DNA from 3 places in the Streptomyces sp. NPDC003027 genome. Region 1 is predicted to be linked to each of the others. Evidence: riboswitches for the same ligand, from Rfam matches in the RefSeq annotation. Region 1 holds a riboswitch; each other region holds the start of a gene.
What was found. Region 1 has a riboswitch for cobalamin ahead of cobN (cobaltochelatase subunit CobN). Riboswitches for the same ligand answer to the same signal wherever they lie in the genome.
Positions count from the first base shown of each region.

Region 2: it holds a riboswitch for cobalamin, as region 1 does, so the genes downstream of both, ACWDX6_RS18325 (cobalamin biosynthesis protein) here and cobN (cobaltochelatase subunit CobN) in region 1, are expected to answer to the same signal.
Region 3: it holds a riboswitch for cobalamin, as region 1 does, so the genes downstream of both, ACWDX6_RS17845 (ribonucleoside-diphosphate reductase subunit alpha) here and cobN (cobaltochelatase subunit CobN) in region 1, are expected to answer to the same signal.

Region 1 is NZ_JBSFTU010000006.1:151,273-157,277, forward strand. It holds gene cobJ (precorrin-3B C(17)-methyltransferase) at 1-695, opposite strand, end outside; gene ACWDX6_RS07440 (precorrin-8X methylmutase) at 743-1,378, opposite strand; gene ACWDX6_RS07445 (cobalamin biosynthesis protein CobG) at 1,393-2,655, opposite strand; cobalamin riboswitch at 2,721-2,858, shown strand; gene cobN (cobaltochelatase subunit CobN) at 2,897-6,005, shown strand, end outside.
Region 2 is NZ_JBSFTU010000023.1:53,070-59,074, forward strand. It holds gene ACWDX6_RS18305 (hypothetical protein) at 1-234, opposite strand, end outside; gene ACWDX6_RS18310 (alpha/beta hydrolase) at 323-1,450, opposite strand; gene ACWDX6_RS18315 (anion permease) at 1,811-3,055, shown strand; gene ACWDX6_RS18320 (hypothetical protein) at 3,074-3,295, shown strand; cobalamin riboswitch at 3,417-3,550, shown strand; gene ACWDX6_RS18325 (cobalamin biosynthesis protein) at 3,584-4,564, shown strand; gene ACWDX6_RS18330 (cobyric acid synthase) at 4,561-6,005, shown strand, end outside.
Region 3 is NZ_JBSFTU010000022.1:75,620-81,624, forward strand. It holds gene def (peptide deformylase) at 1-226, shown strand, start outside; gene ACWDX6_RS17840 (ribonucleotide-diphosphate reductase subunit beta) at 300-1,328, opposite strand; gene ACWDX6_RS17845 (ribonucleoside-diphosphate reductase subunit alpha) at 1,328-3,676, opposite strand; cobalamin riboswitch at 3,807-3,929, opposite strand; gene ACWDX6_RS17850 (YbdD/YjiX family protein) at 4,119-4,334, opposite strand; gene ACWDX6_RS17855 (carbon starvation CstA family protein) at 4,331-6,005, opposite strand, start outside.

The DNA.
Region 1 (6,005 bases):
TCGCCCCGCTCCCGTACGGGGGGCTGCTGGTCGATACGGGAGGGCAGCACGGCCACCGAGAAGTACGGGACGGACTCCGGGTCGACCTCGGACAGGGCCTCCGTACGCTCGCCCGCCATGAACGCCCGCTCCACATAGCGCGCGTCCTCGAGACGGCCCGCCCGCTCCAGGGCGCGCCGCACGGCCGGGAACGTCCGGCCCAGCTTCATCACGACCGCCGAGTCCGTACCCGCGAGCCGGGCCGTCAGCTCGTCCTCCGGCAGCGTGCCGGGGATGATCGTCAGGACCTCCTCGGCCTCGCACAGCGGCTCGCCGAGCCGCGCGGCGGCCGCGCTGACGGAGGTGACACCGGGGATGACGGTGGTGTCGTAGCGGTGTGCCAGACGCTTGTGCATGTGCTGGTACGAGCCGTAGAAGAGTGGGTCGCCCTCGGCGAGGACGGCGACCGTGCGGCCCGCGTCCAGGTGGGCGGCGAGCCGCGCCGACGCCTCCTCGTAGAAGTCGTCGAGCGCGCCGCGGTAGCCGCCGGGGTGGTCGGTCGTCTCCACCGTGAGCGGGTACATCAGCCGCTCCTCGATGTGGTCCTCGCGAATGTGCTCCGCCGCGATGGACCGGGCGATGGACCGGCCGTGCCGGGCCGAGTGGTACGCGATCACGTCCGCTGCGGCGATGGCCTTCACCGCCGCCACCGTCATCAGGTTCGGGTCGCCGGGCCCGAGGCCCACGCCGTACAGCTTTCCGGTCACTGCTGGATCTCCGCTTCGTGAGCGATCGCGTTGATCGCGGCGGCCGCCATCGCGCTGCCGCCGCGCCGGCCCCGTACGACGAGGTGGTCGAGGCCGAGCTCCTGGGCGGCGAGGGCGTCCTTGGACTCGGCGGCGCCGATGAAGCCGACCGGTATGCCGAGGACGGCCGCGGGGCGGGGGGCGCCCTTGGCGATCATCTCCAGGAGGTGGAAGAGGGCGGTGGGGGCGTTGCCGATGGCGACGACGGAGCCTTCGAGGCGGTCGCGCCAGAGTTCGAGGGCGGCGGCGCTGCGGGTGGTGCCGAGCTCGGCGGCGAGCGCGGGCACGGAGGGGTCGGAGAGGGTGCAGATCACCTCGTTGTCGGCGGGCAGCCGCTTACGGGTCACGCCGCTGGCGACCATCTGCGCGTCGCAGAGGATCGGTGCCCCGGCGCGCAGGGCGGCGCGGGCGCGGGAGACGACCTGCGGCGAGTAGGCGATATCGCGTACGAGGTCGGTCATGCCGCAGGCGTGGATCATGCGGACCGCGACCTGGGCGACATCGGCGGGCAGACCCGCGAGGTCCGCCTCGGCGCGGATCGTGGCAAAGGACTGGCGGTAGATCTCCGCGCCGTCCTTCTCGTAGGCGAACATCGTGTCGTTCTCGCTCATCTCGTTGTGCGGGCGGTGGTGCGGGCCGTTGCGACTGCTTCGGTGAGGCGTGTACGGGGCGTGGGGACGCCGTCGACCAGGTAGGCGCCCTCGGCGGTCGCGACGACGTCCACCCAGGTGCCGTGGGGGCCCTGGGGGTGGCCGCAGCGGCGGGCGCACCCGGAGAAGTGGACGGGGAGGCCGCGGGAGCGCCCGGGTACGGCGTCGGCGCGGACGTCGGCCAGGGACTTGGCGCAGCCGGGGCGTCCGGTGCAGGCGCCCACCCCGGCCCAGGGGGAGTCGGGGTCCGTGATCAGCCCGTACGCGTCGAGCTCGCGCAGCCGCCGCGCTGCGGCCGGCCGGTCCGGGAAGCCGGTGACGACGGCGCCGCGCCAGGGGGTGAGCCGTACCTCTCCGCCGGTGGCGGCCAGGGCCCGCAGCTGTTCGGCCGTCAGCCGGCCGAGGGGCGCGAGGACGGAGACGGCGCTCTCGCCGAGCACTCCGGGGGCGGGGGGTTCCCCGTGCGGGAGTTCTGGTGCCGGTACGGGTTCCGCCGCGATCCCGGCCCGGGCGAGCGCCCCCGCCAGGTCCGGCTCGTGCCCCTCGGGCAGCTCACGGACCCGCCAGGCGCCGTTCCCCGCGGCTCGGGCGGCGGCCAGGAAGGCCTCCGCGGCGGTGAGCGCGGCGCCGGGCGCGTCCGCGGCGCCCAGCTGGAAGACCTGGTCGCCGACCCGGAGCCGTACCGTCGGCCCTTCTGCGATCAAGGTCACATCTCCGCCGAGCCCGGCCACATCCCCGCGCCCGTCGTCCAGGACGAAGAGGAAACGGCCAGAAAGGGCTGCCGTCCCTTCCCGGGCGCACAGCAGCGCGTCGAGTTCGCGGGCCCACAACTGCACGTCACCGCAGCCGAGTCCGTCCAACCCGGCCGCCGGTGAGGCCACCACGTTCCGGACGCGTTCATGGGTCGGGGACGGCAGCAGACCGGCTGGTGCCAGCAGCTCCGCCAGCTCCGCGCCGCAGCTCTCTCCGAGGCCCCGCAGCTCCACGTTTCCCCGGGAGGTGACACTGACCCGTCCGTCGCCCAGAACCTCTGCCGCGGTGGCCAGAACCTCGACCTGACGTGTCGTCAACAAGCCTGCGGGCACGCGCAGTCGGGCCAGGCGGCCGTCGTCGGCGGGGTGCAGCCGTAGCGCCCCGGGGCAGGCGTCGCCACGGTCCCGTATGACGGATTCGCCCGGGTTGGGCGGGGTGGGTGGGGTGGGCGGCATGGCGGCGAGCATACCCACGGGAATCCTCGCGACCACCGGCTGTGATCCGGCCAACCCCCCAGCCCGGCGGGGGCAGGATCTACTATGCACAACGGCATGGGGTCCCAGGGCCCCGGGGAGGAAGCCCGGTGAGAATCCGGCGCGGTCCCGCCACTGTGAGCCAGGTCGCACCAGCGTCCCGGTGAGTCAGGAACTCCCGCCGTCCACACGACCACCCGGGGCGCGGACAACCCCGAGGAAGGCCTGCGCTCGCATGCGAATTCTGTTGCTGTCGCACTCCGACACCGACCTGCTCAGCGCCCGCGCGGCCGGCGGCCCGGTGGCGTACCGGTTCGCCAACCCCTCGCGCCTCGCGCTCGACGACCTCCCCGGTCTCCTGGACGGTGCGGACCTCGTCGTCGTACGCCTCCTCGGCGGCCTGCGGGCCTGGGAGGACGGGCTCCAGACGCTGCGCGCCGCCGGCAAGCCGCTGGTCGTGCTCTCCGGCGAACAGGCCCCGGACGCGCAGCTCATGGAGACCTCCACGGTCCCGATCGGCGTCGCCACCGAGGCTCACGCCTATCTCGCGCACGGCGGGCCCGGCAACCTGGAGCAGCTCGCCCGGTTCCTCGCCGACACCGTGCTGCTCACCGGCCACGGCTTCGAGGCCCCGGCCCCGGCCCCCACCTGGGGTCCGCTGGAGCGCACCCCCCGGAGGACCGACGGCCCGACCGTCGCGGTGCTCTACTACCGCGCCCACCACATGAGCGGGAACACCGCCTTCGTCGGCACCCTCTGCGACGCCGTCGAGGACGCCGGAGCCCAGGCCCTGCCGCTCTACGTGGCCTCCCTGCGCGCCCCCGAACCCGAACTGCTGGCGCGGCTGCGCGGCGTCGACGCGATCGTCACCACCGTCCTGGCCGCCGGCGGCACCAAGCCCGCCGAGGCCCAGGCCGGCGGCGACGAGGAGGCGTGGGACGCGGGCGCGCTCGCCGCCCTCGACGTACCGATCCTGCAGGCGCTCTGCCTCACCGGTTCACGTACGGCCTGGGAGGAGAACGACGAGGGTCTCTCCCCGCTCGACGCCGCCAGCCAGGTCGCCGTCCCCGAGTTCGACGGCCGGCTCATCACCGTCCCGTTCTCCTTCAAGGAGATCGACGAGGACGGGCTCCCGGCCTACGTCGCCGACGCCGAGCGCGCGGCCCGCGTCGCCGGGATCGCCGTCCGCCACGCCCGCCTGCGGCACATCCCGAACGCCGAGAAGCGTCTGGCCCTGGTCCTCTCCGCGTACCCGACGAAGCACTCCCGGATCGGAAACGCCGTCGGCCTCGACACCCCCGCCTCCGCCGTGGCGCTGCTGCGCCGGCTGCGGGAGGAGGGCTACGACTTCGGGCCCGAGGACGAGATCCCCGGCCTGGTCTCCGGCGACGGCGACGAGCTGATCTACGCGCTCATCGAGGCCGGCGGCCACGACCAGGACTGGCTCACCGAGGAGCAGCTGGCCCGCAACCCCGTCCGTATCCCGGCCGCCGACTACAAGCGCTGGTACGCGACGCTGCCGGAGGAGCTCCGCGAGCAGGTCGAGGAGCACTGGGGGCCGCCGCCGGGCGAGATGTTCCTGGACCGTTCCCGCAACCCCGAGGGTGACATCGTCCTCGCGGCGCTGCGCCGCGGGAACCTGCTGATCCTCATCCAGCCGCCGCGCGGCTTCGGCGAGAACCCGATCGCGATCTACCACGACCCCGATCTTCCGCCGTCCCACCACTATCTGGCCGCCTACCGCTGGATCGCGGCCTCCCGGGCCGACGGCGGTTTCGGGGCGGACGCCATGGTCCACCTCGGCAAGCACGGCAATCTGGAGTGGCTGCCCGGCAAGAACGCCGGTCTGTCCGCCGCCTGCGGCCCGGACGCGGCGCTCGGCGATCTGCCGCTCGTCTACCCGTTCCTGGTCAACGACCCGGGCGAGGGCACCCAGGCCAAGCGGCGCGTCCACGCGACGCTCGTCGACCACCTGGTGCCGCCGATGGCCCGCGCCGACTCCTACGGCGACATCGCGCGCCTGGAGCAGCTCCTCGACGAGTACGCGCAGATCTCCTCCATGGACCCGTCGAAGCTGCCGGCGATCCGCGCCCAGATCTGGACGCTGATCCAGGCCGCCAAGCTCGACCACGACCTGGGGCTGGAGGACCGGCCCGACGACGACGGCTTCGACGACTTCCTGCTGCATGTCGACGGCTGGCTCTGCGAGGTCAAGGACGCGCAGATCAGGGACGGTCTGCATGTGCTCGGCGGGGCGCCGGAGGGCGAGGCGCGGGTCAACCTCGTCCTGTCGATCCTGCGCGCCCGGCAGATCTGGGGCGGCACGCAGGCGCTGCCGGGCCTCCGCGAGGCCCTGGGCCTCGACGAGTCGGCGGCGACGCTGCGGACCGCCGACGAGGCGGAGGCGAAGGCGCGCGAGCTGGTCGAGGCGATGGAGGCCGCGGGCTGGTCCGTGGACGCCGTCCCGGCGGTCGCCGACGCGTACGGCCCCGATGTCGTGGCCGTCCTGCGCTTCGCGTGCGAGCAGGTGGTGCCGCGGCTCGCCGGGACGACCGACGAACTCACCCACGCCGTCCACGCGTTGAACGGCGGCTTCGTGCCGGCGGGTCCCTCGGGTTCCCCGCTGCGCGGCCTGGTCAACGTCCTGCCGACCGGCCGCAACTTCTACTCCGTCGACCCCAAGGCCGTGCCGTCCCGCCTCGCCTGGGAGACCGGCCAGGCGCTCGCCGACTCCCTCCTGGAGCGCTACCGCGCCGACAACGGCGAGTGGCCGACCTCCGTCGGGCTCTCCCTGTGGGGGACGAGCGCGATGCGCACGGCGGGCGACGACGTGGCGGAGGCGCTGGCCCTGCTCGGTGTCCGCCCGCTGTGGGACGACGCCTCGCGCCGGGTCAACGGCCTGGAGCCGGTGCCGCTGGAGGAGCTCGGCCGCCCGCGCATCGACGTCACGCTGCGCATCTCGGGCTTCTTCCGTGACGCGTTCCCGCACGTCATCGGGCTCCTCGACGACGCGGTACGGCTCGCGGCCTCGCTCGACGAGCCGGCCGACGCCAACTTCGTACGGGCGCACGCGCAGGCCGACCTGGCCGAGCACGGCGACGAGCGGCGCGCCACGACCCGGATCTTCGGCTCGCGGCCGGGCACGTACGGCGCCGGCATCCTCCAGCTGATCGACTCGCGTGACTGGCGCACGGACGCGGACCTGGCCGAGGTCTACACCGTGTGGGGCGGGTACGCCTACGGCCGCGGTCTCGAAGGCCGGCCGGCCCGGGCGGAGATGGAGACGGCGTACAAGCGGATCGCCGTAGCGGCGAAGAACACGGACACGCGCGAGCACGACATCG
Region 2 (6,005 bases), on a different contig from region 1:
GAGGTCGGCCTCGCGGTCGACGGCGGCCCAGCGGGCGATCCGTACGGCGTCGGCGAGGACGGTCCGTGCCTGGCGGGCCAGTTCCGCGCGGGGCGGAGTGCCCTCGGGCGGCCGCGGCGCCGGCCGGGTACGCCGGGTCGTCACGGCCCGTCGGGCGGTGGCCAGTGCCCGCGGACGGACGAGTCGGAGTCTGGAGTTGCGCGCCAATTGCTCATCAGGCTTTCGAGACGTCACGGGGGCAGTCTTCCCGCTGACGGCCCGAAAGCCCAATCGGAACGGGGATCACCGTCATACGCGCCGTGACGGACCGGTCCGGGGCGGGCTACAGCAGGGGGGTGAGAAAGCGCCGCAGGGCCTCTTCGTAGCGGAGCGGGTCGGCGTTCCACATGGCGGCGTGCGGGGCCTGCCGTACCGTCTGGAGGCTGACCAGGTCGGGGCGGCCCGCGGCGAGTTCGCGGGACGGTTCCCAGGGCGCGATCGTGTCGTCGGGGCCGTGGAAGACCAGGGCCGGCACGCGCAGGGCGGCCGGGTCCGCGACCGCCCGGAGCCGGTCGCCGCGCAGGCCCGTCCTGCCCTGGGCGGCGCGGACGGCGAGCGGCAGCAGCGGGCCGGGGACCCGGCGGGCCGCGGCGAGGTTGCGCAGCGCGGCCTCCTGGTCGAGGACCGGGGAGTCGAGGACGACGCCGCGGATCCGGTCCCGTACGCCGGAGTGGGCGGCGGCGTGCAGGGCCATCGTGGCGCCGGTCCCCCAGCCGTGCAGCACGACCTCGCCGGCGCCCCGGCGGACGGCGTAGCGGATGGCCGCGTCGACGTCCCGCCACTCCGAGTCGCCGAGGTGGCCGACGCCGTCCGGGGAGCGGGGCGCGCCTTCGTCGCCGCGGTAGGCGACGCACAGGACGGGGATCTGCCGGCGGGAGAGGAAGGGGACGAGATTGAGGGGGTGCCGGCGGGTGGTCCCGAGTCCGTGCAGGGCGATCACCCAGGTGGGGCGGGAGGCGGGGATCAGCCAGCCGGGCAGGGTCCCGAGCTCACCGGGGATCTCGACGTCCTCGTACTCGACACCGAGCGCGGTCCGGGGGGTGCCGGAGTGCAGCTCCGGGGTGAGCCGGACCCGGGCGCCGGGCCGGAGCGTGCCGAGCTCGACCCGCTCCAGACGGCGCACGACGGTGTCCGCGGTGTGCGGGACCCGGTCGAGGACCGGCCCGACGAACCCGTGGAAGTCGGGGCCCTCGATGCCGTACGTGCCGGGGCGCAGGGAGGCGAGGCTGCGAGTGAGGGTGACCCGGCCGGGGCCGGTGGCGTGCACGGTGAGCCGGGGGTCGCCGGGCAGGGGCCGTCCGGACGCCGCCTGGAGGGCGGCGTCGCCCGCGTACCGGCCGGCCGCCACCGCGGCCGCGCCGACACCGATCAGAGTGGTGACGGCCGCTGCCGCCGCATGAGCCGGGCGCACCGTCCCAGTGTGGTCAGGACGGGGTCGGGCCGCCACCCGGTGGACCCGTACGGCGCCACGTGAGGGTGACGTGGATCACTTCGGGGGGTCCCCCGGTCGGCTGATCCGGTCCGTCGGCGTCCACGTGCTGACACGGGGCGCGAGGGGCGCGAGTGACGGATGTCCGGTCCGCCCCGTAAGGACATGGCTTACCCCGGGTCGCACGGGTCCACATCGTGGACGCGCGGGCCCTCCCGAGCCGCTAAGCGGAATGTCCTGGCACCGGTTCGGGTCACCACACCGCCGGACCCAGTTCATCTTCCGTTCACCCAGGTTGACTACGTTCGACGAGCCACTGACGTCAAACGATTGCCTGGGTAAATGGAACACATCACGCTGCTGCTCACGATTGTGGTCGTGACAGCTCTCGTGTTCGATTTCACGAACGGTTTCCACGACACCGCCAACGCGATGGCGACGACCATCTCGACCGGCGCGATGAAGCCCAAGACGGCGGTGGCCATGTCCGCCGTGCTGAACCTGGTCGGCGCGTTCCTCTCCGTCGAGGTCGCCAAGACGATCTCCAGCGGTCTGGTGAACGAAGAGGGCATCCAGCCCGAAGTCATCTTCGCCGCGCTCGTCGGCGCGATCCTCTGGAACCTTCTGACCTGGCTGGTCGGACTGCCGTCCAGCTCGTCCCACGCCCTCATGGGCGGCCTCATCGGCGCGACGATCGCCTCGGTCGGTCTCAGCGGCGTCAACGGCGGCGTGGTCGTCACCAAGGTCCTCATCCCGGCCATCGCCGCGCCTCTGGTCGCCGGCCTCGCCGCGATGCTCGCCTCCCGGCTGACCTACCGGCTCGGCAGGAACGCCGACCGGAAGACCACCGACAAGGGCTACCGCGCGGGCCAGATCGCCTCCGCCGGTCTCGTCTCCCTCGCCCACGGCACCAACGACGCCCAGAAGACGATGGGCATCATCACGCTGGCCCTGGTCGCCGGCGGCATCCTGGCCCCGGGCTCCAACCCGCCGGTCTGGGTCATCGTCTCCGCCGGTCTGGCCATCGCCCTCGGCACCTACCTGGGCGGCTGGCGCATCATCAGGACCATGGGCAAGGGCCTCACGGACCTCCAGCCGCAGCAGGGCTTCGCCGCCCAGACCAGCGCCGCGGCCGTCATCCTGAGCTCCTCCAACCTCGGCTTCTCCCTGTCGACCACGCACTCCTGCTCCGGCGCCGTCATGGGCGCGGGTCTGGGCCGCAAGGGCGGGGTGGTCCGCTGGTCCACCGCCACCCGGATGTTCGTCGCCTGGGGCCTGACCCTCCCCGCCGCCGGCCTGGTCGCCGCGCTCTCGGAGTACGTCACCCGGCAGGGCGACTGGGGCGTCATCGCCGTCGCCGCCTTCCTGATCGCGTCCTGCACCGCGATCTGGTTCATCTCCCGCCGCCAGGTCGTCGACCACACCAACGTCAACGAGACCGAGACCGAGGCCCCCGGCGTCGTGACCACCGCCATCGCGGCCGTCACCCCGCCCCCGGCCGGGACCCTCACCGACGACCTGAAGGCCACCATCCCGTCGCCGGCTCCCACGGACCCGGCCGCCCCGACCGCCACGGCGACGGTCTAAGGAACGAGAGACATCAGCATGAAGATCGACTGGGCAGCTCTCGGCTCCGTCTTCGGAGTCAGCCTCGTGGCGACCATCGCCCTCGTGGGCCTGTTCACCCTCGGGATCGTCGGCCTCTCCAAGCAGGAGCAGGCCGCGACCCAGGGAGGCTCCGCGGCCCTCGCGCGCACCGGCGCGTACGCCTGCTTCGCGCTGTGCGCGGCGGCCGTCGCGTTCGGCATCTATCTGATCGTCGTCTGACCGATCGACGCACCCACGGCTGGGCGTGCCGCACCGGAAGGTGCGGCACGCCCAGCCGTCGTGTTGTGGGGCTTCGCACACTCTCCCGTCGCAGGTCAAGGGTGAGTTGACGGGTGTTCGCGCTGCGTGGTGGACTTCCGGGGCCATTACGGCGGCAGAAGAGGAAGTCCGGTGCGAATCCGGCGCGGTCCCGCCACTGTGACCGGGGAGCTGATCCCCGGGAGCCAGGAACTCTCCCCGCCGGTCACGTCGAGCCAGGGCGCGGACCCTGAGTGAGGACATAGCGCCATGCCTGGCCGCAGAGCTGCCACCGGTGTATTCGCGTCCACGGGCGTCTTCGCGTACGGAGCCGCCTCCGGCCTGCTCGCGGACCTGCTGATCGGCGACCCGCGCCGCGGCCATCCGGTCGCCGGATTCGGCCGGGCCGCCGGCGCCGTCGAACGACTTCTGCTGCGCGACCACCGCGGGTGGGGCGCGCTGCACACCGCCGTCTGCGCGGGCGGCGCCGCCGGAGCCGCGGCGCTCGCCGCGCGCGCCGTCCGCGGCCGGCCCGTCGCCTCCGCCGCCCTGACCGCCGCCGCCGTGTGGGCGGTCGTCGGCGGTACGACGCTGGGCCGGGAGGCCCGGGCCATCGGCGGGGCGCTGGCCGCCGGCGACCTGGAGGTGGCCCGCGAGCGGCTGCCGCATCTGTGCGGCCGCGACCCGCAGGCCCTGGACGGCCCGGCGATGGCCCGCGCGGTCGTGGAGTCCGTCGCCGAGAACACCTCCGACGCGGTCGTCGGCGCCCTGGTCTGGGGCGCGGTCGCCGGGGTCCCGGGCCTCGTCGGCTTCCGCGCCGTGAACACCCTGGACGCGATGGTCGGTCACAGGTCCCCGAAGTACCGCCGCTTCGGCTGGGCCTCCGCCCGCCTCGACGACGTGGCCGGCTGGCCGGGGGCGCGGCTGACGGCCGCGCTCGCGACGGTCGCGGGCGGCGACCCCCGTGGGGCGGTCCGGGCATGGCGGGCGGACGCGGGCAGGCACCCGAGCCCCAACGCCGGCCCGGTCGAGGCCGCGTTCGCGGGAGCGCTCGGCGTACGGCTCGGCGGGACGCTCTCGTACGGCGGACGGGTCGAGCACCGGCCGGTGCTCAACGGTGAGGGCCGGGACGTGGAAGTGGCGGACATCGAGCGGGCCGTACGGCTGTCGCGCCGGGTGACCGGACTGACGCTGGCGGCCTGTGTGGCCGGAAGGATCGTGGTGGGCGCCATGAAGCGGAGGAGCGCATGAGGAGCGGACCGAGGGGAGGCGGGCTGCTGGTCGCGGGGACCACGTCCGACGCGGGCAAGAGCGTCGTCACGGCCGGGATCTGCCGCTGGCTGGTCCGCAAGGGCGTGAAGGTGGCGCCGTTCAAGGGCCAGAACATGTCCCTGAACTCCTTCGTGACCAGGGAGGGCGCGGAGATCGGGCGGGCGCAGGCGATGCAGGCGCAGGCCGCGCGGGTGGAGCCGACGGCGCTGATGAACCCGGTCCTGCTGAAGCCGGGCAGCGACCGCTCCAGCCAGGTGGTGCTGATGGGCAAGCCGGTGGGTGAGCTGAGCGCCCGCGGGTTCTTCGGGGGGGCGGGAGGGTCGTCCCCGGGGAAGAGGCTGCATGGCGGGCGGCAGAAGGAGCTCTTCGAGCCGGTCCTCGCGTGTCTGGAGGAGCTGCGGGGCAGCTATGACGCCGTGATCTGCGAGGGGGCGGGCAGTCCGGCCGAGATCAACCTGCGGCGCACGGACATCGTGAACATGGGCATCGCGCGGGCCGCGCGGCTGCCCGTGCTGGTGGTCGGCGACATCGACCGGGGAGGGGTGTTCGCCCAGTTCTTCGGGACGACGGCGCTGCTCGCCCCCGAGGACCAGGAGCTGATCGCGGGCTACCTCGTGAACAAGTTCCGGGGCGACGTCTCGCTGCTGGAGCCCGGCCTCGACATGCTGTACGACCTGACGGGACGCCGGACGTTCGGTGTCCTGCCGTACGCGCACGGGCTGGGCATCGACGAGGAGGACGGCCTTCGGGTGTCCCTGCGGGGCGCGGTCCGGGAGTCGGTGGTGGCGCCGCCCGTCGGCGCGGACGTGCTGCGGGTGGCCGTGTGTGCCGTACCGCTGATGTCGAACTTCACGGACGTGGACGCGCTGGCGGCCGAACCGGGCGTCGTGGTGCGGTTCGTGGACCGCGCCGAGGAGCTCGTCGACGCGGATCTGGTGGTGGTGCCGGGGACGCGCGGGACGGTGAAGGCGCTGGCGTGGCTGCGGGAGCGCGGTCTGGCCGACGCGCTGGCGCGGCGGGCGGCGGAGGGCCGGCCGGTGCTCGGCATCTGCGGCGGCTTCCAGGCCCTCGGCGCGCACATCGAGGACGAGGTCGAGTCGAAGGCGGGCTCCGTGGACGGGCTCGGGCTGCTGCCCGTACGGGTCCGGTTCGCGCCCGAGAAGACCCTGGCCCGGCCGGTCGGCGAGGCCCTCGGCGAGCGGGTGGAGGGGTACGAGATCCACCACGGCGTCGCCGAGGTCCTGGGCGGCGAGCCGTTCCTGGACGGCTGCCGGGTCGGCGCGGTCTGGGGCACGCACTGGCACGGCTCGCTGGAGAGCGACGGTTTCCGCCGCGCGTTCCTGCGCGAGGTCGCGGCGGCGGCCGGGCGGCGTTTCGTGCCCGCGCCGGACACGAGCTTCGGCACCCTGCGCGAGGAGCA
Region 3 (6,005 bases), on a different contig from region 1:
CGCCTCGCTGGCGCGCCCGGACTACGCCGAGGTGCACGGCCAGGACGCCCAGGGCAACCCGATCAAGGTCCGCGGCACCGGCTACTTCGCCCGCTGCCTTCAGCACGAGACGGACCACCTCTACGGCTACCTCTACATCGACCGGCTCTCCAAGCGCGACCGCAAGGACGCCCTCCGGCAGATGGCCGAGGGCACGCCGCGCTACGAGACCGTCCCGAACGACTGACGCACGGCGACCGGCGTACGGCGAAGGGGCCCGGCTCGAAGCGAGCGGGGCCCCTTCGTCGTACGGGCCGGGACTAGAAGTCCTCGTCCAGGTCCACCGAGCCCTCGACCGCGACCTGGTAGGCCGACGGGCGGCGCTCGAAGAAGTTCGTCAGCTCCTGGACGCCCTGGAGCTCCATGAACCCGAACGGGTTCTCCGAGCCGTACACCGGGGCGAAGCCCAGGCGGGTGAGCCGCTGGTCGGCGACGCACTGGAGGTACTCGCGCATCGACTCGGTGTTCATGCCCGGCAGTCCTTCGCCGCACAGGTCCCGGCCGAACTGGAGCTCCGCCTCCACGGCCTCCTTCAGCATGTCCGTGACCTGCTGCCGGAGCGCGTCGTCGAAGAGGTCCGGCTCCTCCTTGCGGACGGTGTCCACGACCTCGAAGGCGAAGTTCATGTGCATCGTCTCGTCCCGGAACACCCAGTTGGTGCCGGTGGCCAGACCGTGCAGCAGGCCGCGCGAGCGGAACCAGTAGACGTACGCGAAGGCGCCGTAGAAGAACAGGCCCTCGATGCAGGCGGCGAAGCAGATCAGGTTGAGCAGGAAGCGGCGGCGGTCGGCCTTCGTCTCCAGACGCTCGATCTTCTCCACCCCCCCTTCCCCATCCAGGGCGGCCATCCAACGGAAGCAGAACTGCGCCTTCTCGCGGATGGAGGGGATGTTCTCGACGGCGGCGAACGCGGCGGTGCGGTCCTCCGGGTCGGGCAGGTAGGTGTCGAGCAGCGTCAGATAGAACTGGACGTGCACGGCCTCCTCGAACAGCTGGCGCGAGAGATACAGCCGCGCCTCGGGGGAGTTGATGTGCTTGTAGAGCGTCAGCACGAGGTTGTTGGCGACGATCGAGTCACCGGTGGCGAAGAACGCCACCAGCCGGCCGATCATGTGCTGCTCGCCCGGCGTCAGCTTCGCGAGGTCGGCGACGTCCGAGTGGAGGTCGACCTCCTCCACGGTCCAGGTGTTCTTGATCGCGTCCCGGTAGCGCTCGTAGAAGTCCGGGTAGCGCATGGGGCGGAGAGTCAGCTCGAAGCCCGGGTCGAGGAGATTTTTTTCAACGGACATTACTGGCAGGCCTCGCAGGACTCGGGGTTTTCGAGGGAGCAGGCGACGGCGTCTTCCGGGGTCGCCTGTACGGGAATCGGGGTGGCGGCCTGGGCCGCGCGGGCGATCCGGGTCGCCGGGCGCGAGCGCAGGTAGTACGTCGTCTTCAGACCCTGCTTCCAGGCGTACGCGTACATCGACGACAGCTTGCCGATCGTCGGCGTCTCCAGGAACAGGTTCAGGGACTGCGACTGGTCCAGGAAGGGGGTGCGGGCCGCCGCCATGTCGATCAGGCCGCGCTGCGGGATCTCCCACGCCGTGCGGTACAGCTCGCGCACCTCGGCCGGGACCCAGGTGAAGCCGGCCACCGAGCCGTTGGACTCGCGCAGCGCCTCACGGGTCTGCGCGTCCCACACGCCGAGCCGCTTCAGCTCGTCCACCAGATAGGAGTTGACCTGGAGGAACTCACCCGACAGCGTCTCGCGCTTGAAGAGGTTGGAGACCTGCGGCTCGATGCACTCGTACACGCCCGCGATCGAGGCGATCGTCGCGGTCGGAGCGATGGCGAGCAGAAGGCTGTTGCGCATGCCGACCGTGGCGATCCGCTCGCGCAGGGCGGCCCAGCGCTCGGGCCAGTTCAGCTCCACGTCGTAGTGGTCGGGGTGCAGGACGCCCCGGGCGGTGCGGGTCTTCTCCCAGGCCGGGAGGGGGCCGTTGCGCTCGGCGAGGTCGGCGGAGGCCTCGTACGCGGCGAGCATGATCCGCTCGGCGATCCGCGTCGACAGGGCGCGCGCCGCGGGCGAGTCGAAGGGCAGCTTCAGCTGGAAGAAGACGTCCTGGAGCCCCATCGCGCCCAGGCCCACCGGCCGCCAGCGGGCGTTGGAGCGCCCGGCCTGCTCGGTCGGGTAGAAGTTGATGTCCACGACCCGGTCGAGGAAGGTGACGGCCGTACGGACGGTCGCGTCGAGCCGCTCCCAGTCGATGTCACCGCCGGTCACGAAGGCGCCCAGGTTGACCGAACCGAGGTTGCACACGGCCGTCTCGCCGTCGTCCGTCACCTCCAGGATCTCCGTGCAGAGGTTGGAGGAGTGGACCGTGTGGCCCGGCTCCGCCGTCTGGTTCGCGGTCCGGTTCGAGGCGTCCTTGAAGGTCATCCAGCCGTTGCCGGTCTGGGCCAGCGTGCGCATCATCCGGCCGTACAGGTCCCGGGCCGGCATGGTCTTGCGGGCCAGGCCCCTGGACTCGGCGGCGCGGTAGGCGGCGTCGAACTCGTCGCCCCACAGGTCGACCAGTTCGGGCACGTCGGCGGGGGAGAACAGCGACCACTCGGCGTCGGCGTTCACCCGGCGCATGAACTCGTCCGGGATCCAGTGCGCCAGGTTGAGGTTGTGCGTACGCCGCTGGTCCTCACCGGTGTTGTCGCGCAGCTCCAGGAACTCCTCGATGTCCGCGTGCCACGTCTCCAGGTAGACGGCGGCCGCGCCCTTGCGCCGCCCGCCCTGGTTCACGGCGGCGACGGAGGCGTCCAGCGTCTTCAGGAACGGCACGATGCCGTTGGAGTGGCCGTTGGTGCCGCGGATCAGCGAACCGCGGGCCCGGATGCGGGAGTACGAAAGACCGATGCCGCCCGCGTGCTTCGACAGCCGCGCGACCTGGTGGTAGCGGTCGTAGATGGAGTCCAGCTCGTCCAGCGGCGAGTCCAGCAGATAGCAGGACGACATCTGCGGGTGGCGGGTGCCGGAGTTGAACAGGGTGGGGGAGGAGGGGAGGTAGTCCAGCCGGCTCATCAGCCCGTACAGCGCCGCGACCTCGTCCAGCGCGCGTACGGAATCGTCCTCGGCGAGCCCGGCCGCGACCCGCAGCATGAAGTGCTGGGGCGTCTCGATCACCTTGCGGGTGATCGGGTGCCGGAGCAGATAGCGCGAGTACAGCGTCCGCAGCCCGAAGTAGCCGAACCGGTCGTCGGCGGCCGGGTCGATCAGCGCGTCCATCCGGTCCGCGTGGGCGGTCACGAACGCGGCCGTACGGTCCGCGATCAGACCCTCCCGGTGCCCCACCGCCACCGACGCCGAGAACGCCACCGCACCCTGCCCGGCCGCCTCCTCCGCGATGGTCCGGGTCAGCAGCCGGGCCGCGAGCCGGGAGTAGGCCGGGTCCTCGGCGATCAGGCCGGCGGCCGCCTCGGTGGCCAGCTCCCGCAGCTCCGCCTCGTCCGAGGCGGCGTTGCGGCCGCGCAGCGCGGCGGCGGCGACCTTGCCCGGGTCGGTGTCGGGAAGGTCGGCGGTGAGGTCGGTCAGGGTCCGGAGCAGTAGCGTCCCGGGTCCGTCGCTCTCGATCGCCGCGGCCGGATCGGCTGGCGCGATGGTCACGTGGGGCTCTCCCTCGCTCGGCCCGGGGGGCGACGGGGAGGCGGACGGCACGCGCACCCGTACGCGGGCGCGCTCCGTGTCCACCGGCCCACTCCGCGAGGCCCGGACGACTCTGGCACCCGGAACGGACGGACCGGGCGCACTGTCGGCAGGTGTTCGGACTCGTAGGAGCGCAAAAGCACGCCAACACACCGTTGCGGGACAGTTCCGGATTTCCACCGGATTCCCCTGCGGCGACAGCGAGCATGAGCATACATGTGGGGGGCGCTCCTTGAAGCACCCCCCACATGTAGTGCCGTTGGGTGTCAGAGCTCTTCGCCGAAGCAGAGGCGTTTGTCATCGGGGGAGGGAAGCGCGGTGAGTTCGCCGGGGGTCTGACGCAGCGGGCCGCCGCCTTCCCGGGAGGGGGAGGGCGGCGGCCCGTCGGACGGCCGGTGAGGGCTCAGCAGCAGCGGAACCCCTCGCGCGGATCGGCCTCCCGCGCGTCGGTGCGGCTGCGCTCGAACTCCCGCCGGGTCATCACCTCGGCGTCCGGGTCGCAGCTTCGGGCGTGGGCGACGTACCGGTCGTAGACGGCCTCGCCGGAGAGCTCGCGCACGTACCAGCGGATCGCGCGCACCGCGCGCCGCAGGTGGCGGACCGTGTTCGCCGTGCTCATGCGGATCCGGTCCCGGTCGGCACGTCACTCCGCGGCTCGCCCGGCGCGGTCTCCTCGCGCATGCCGCCTCCGGCGCCGAGTCCGGCGGCCACCAGCTCCGCCTTCTCCTCCTTCGTGGGGAACATGCCGGCGGGCGCGACGAGCTTGGACTCGGTGTGGGGCGCCTCGGAGAGCCGGACGCCCTCCGGGTTCCTGATCGCCTTGAAGCAGACCCGGCCCGCGTCGGCGATCACCACGATGATGAGGATCGCGAACAGCGCGGACAGCACGCCGTCCACGGTGGAGTTGGTGACGACGGTGTGCATGTCGTCGATCGACTTGGCGGGCGGGAGCACCTTGTCGGCGTCGATGCCCGCCTGGTACTTGTCCCGCTGGGCGAAGAAGCCGACCCGCGGGTCCTCGGAGAAGATCTTCTGCCAGCTCGCGGTCAGGGTGACGGCGACGTCCCAGGCGAGCGGGACGCCGGTGACCCAGGCCCACTTCAGGCGGCCGGACTTGATGAGCAGCGTGGTGCAGACGGCCAGCGCCACGGCGGCGAGCAGCTGGTTGGCGATGCCGAACAGCGGGAAGAGCTGGTTGATGCCGCCCAGCGGGTCGTGCACGCCGACCCAGAGGAAGTAGCCCCAGCCGCCGACGACCACCGCGCTGGCGAACCAGACGCCCGGCTTCCAGCTGACCTGGCGGAACGGCTTGTAGACGTTGCCCAGCATGTCCTGGAGCATGAACCGGCCGACGCGGGTTCCCGCGTCCACGGTCGTCAGGATGAACAGCGCCTCGAACATGATCGCGAAGTGGTACCAGAAGGCCTTCATCGCGGTACCGCCGATGACAGCGGAGAAGATCTCCGACATGCCGAGGGCGAAGGTCGGCGCGCCGCCGGTACGCGAGAGCAGGCTCGCCTCCTCGACGTCCTTGGCCGCCTGGGCCAGTGCCTCGGGGGTGATCGTGAAGCCCAGGTTCGCGACGGCCTCGGAGGCGGACTGGACCGTGGTGCCGACGACTCCGGCGGGGGAGTTGATGGCGAAGTACAGACCCGGGTCGATGATGCACGCGGTGATCATCGCCATGATGGCGACGAACGACTCGGTGAGCATGGCCCCGTAGCCGATCATCCGGACCTGCGTCTCCTTCTGGATCATCTTCGGGGTGGTGCCCGAGGAGACCAGGGAGTGGAAGCCGGAGAGCGCGCCGCAGGCGATGGTGATGAAGACGAACGGGAACATCGAGCCGGCGAAGACGGGACCGTCGCCGCGCGTCGCGAAGTCCGTGACGGCGTCCATCTTCATGGTCGGCAGGGCGATGACCACGCCGAGCGCGAGGAACACGATGGTGCCGACCTTCATGAAGGTCGACAGGTAGTCGCGCGGCGCGAGCAGCATCCAGACCGGGAGCACGGAGGCCAGGAAGCCGTACACGATCATCCAGATGACCAGGGTGCCCGGTTCGAGCGTGAAGGTGTCGGCCCAGGACGACTCGGCGACCCAGCCGCCCGCGACGATGGCGAGCAGCAGCAGCGCCACGCCGATGACCGAGACCTCGGTGACCCGGCCCGGGCGCAGGACGCGCAGATAGACGCCCATCAGCAGGGCGATCGGGATCGTCATGCCGATGGAGAAGACGCCCCACGGGGAGTGGGCGAGGGCGTTGACGATGACCAGGGCCAGCACCGCG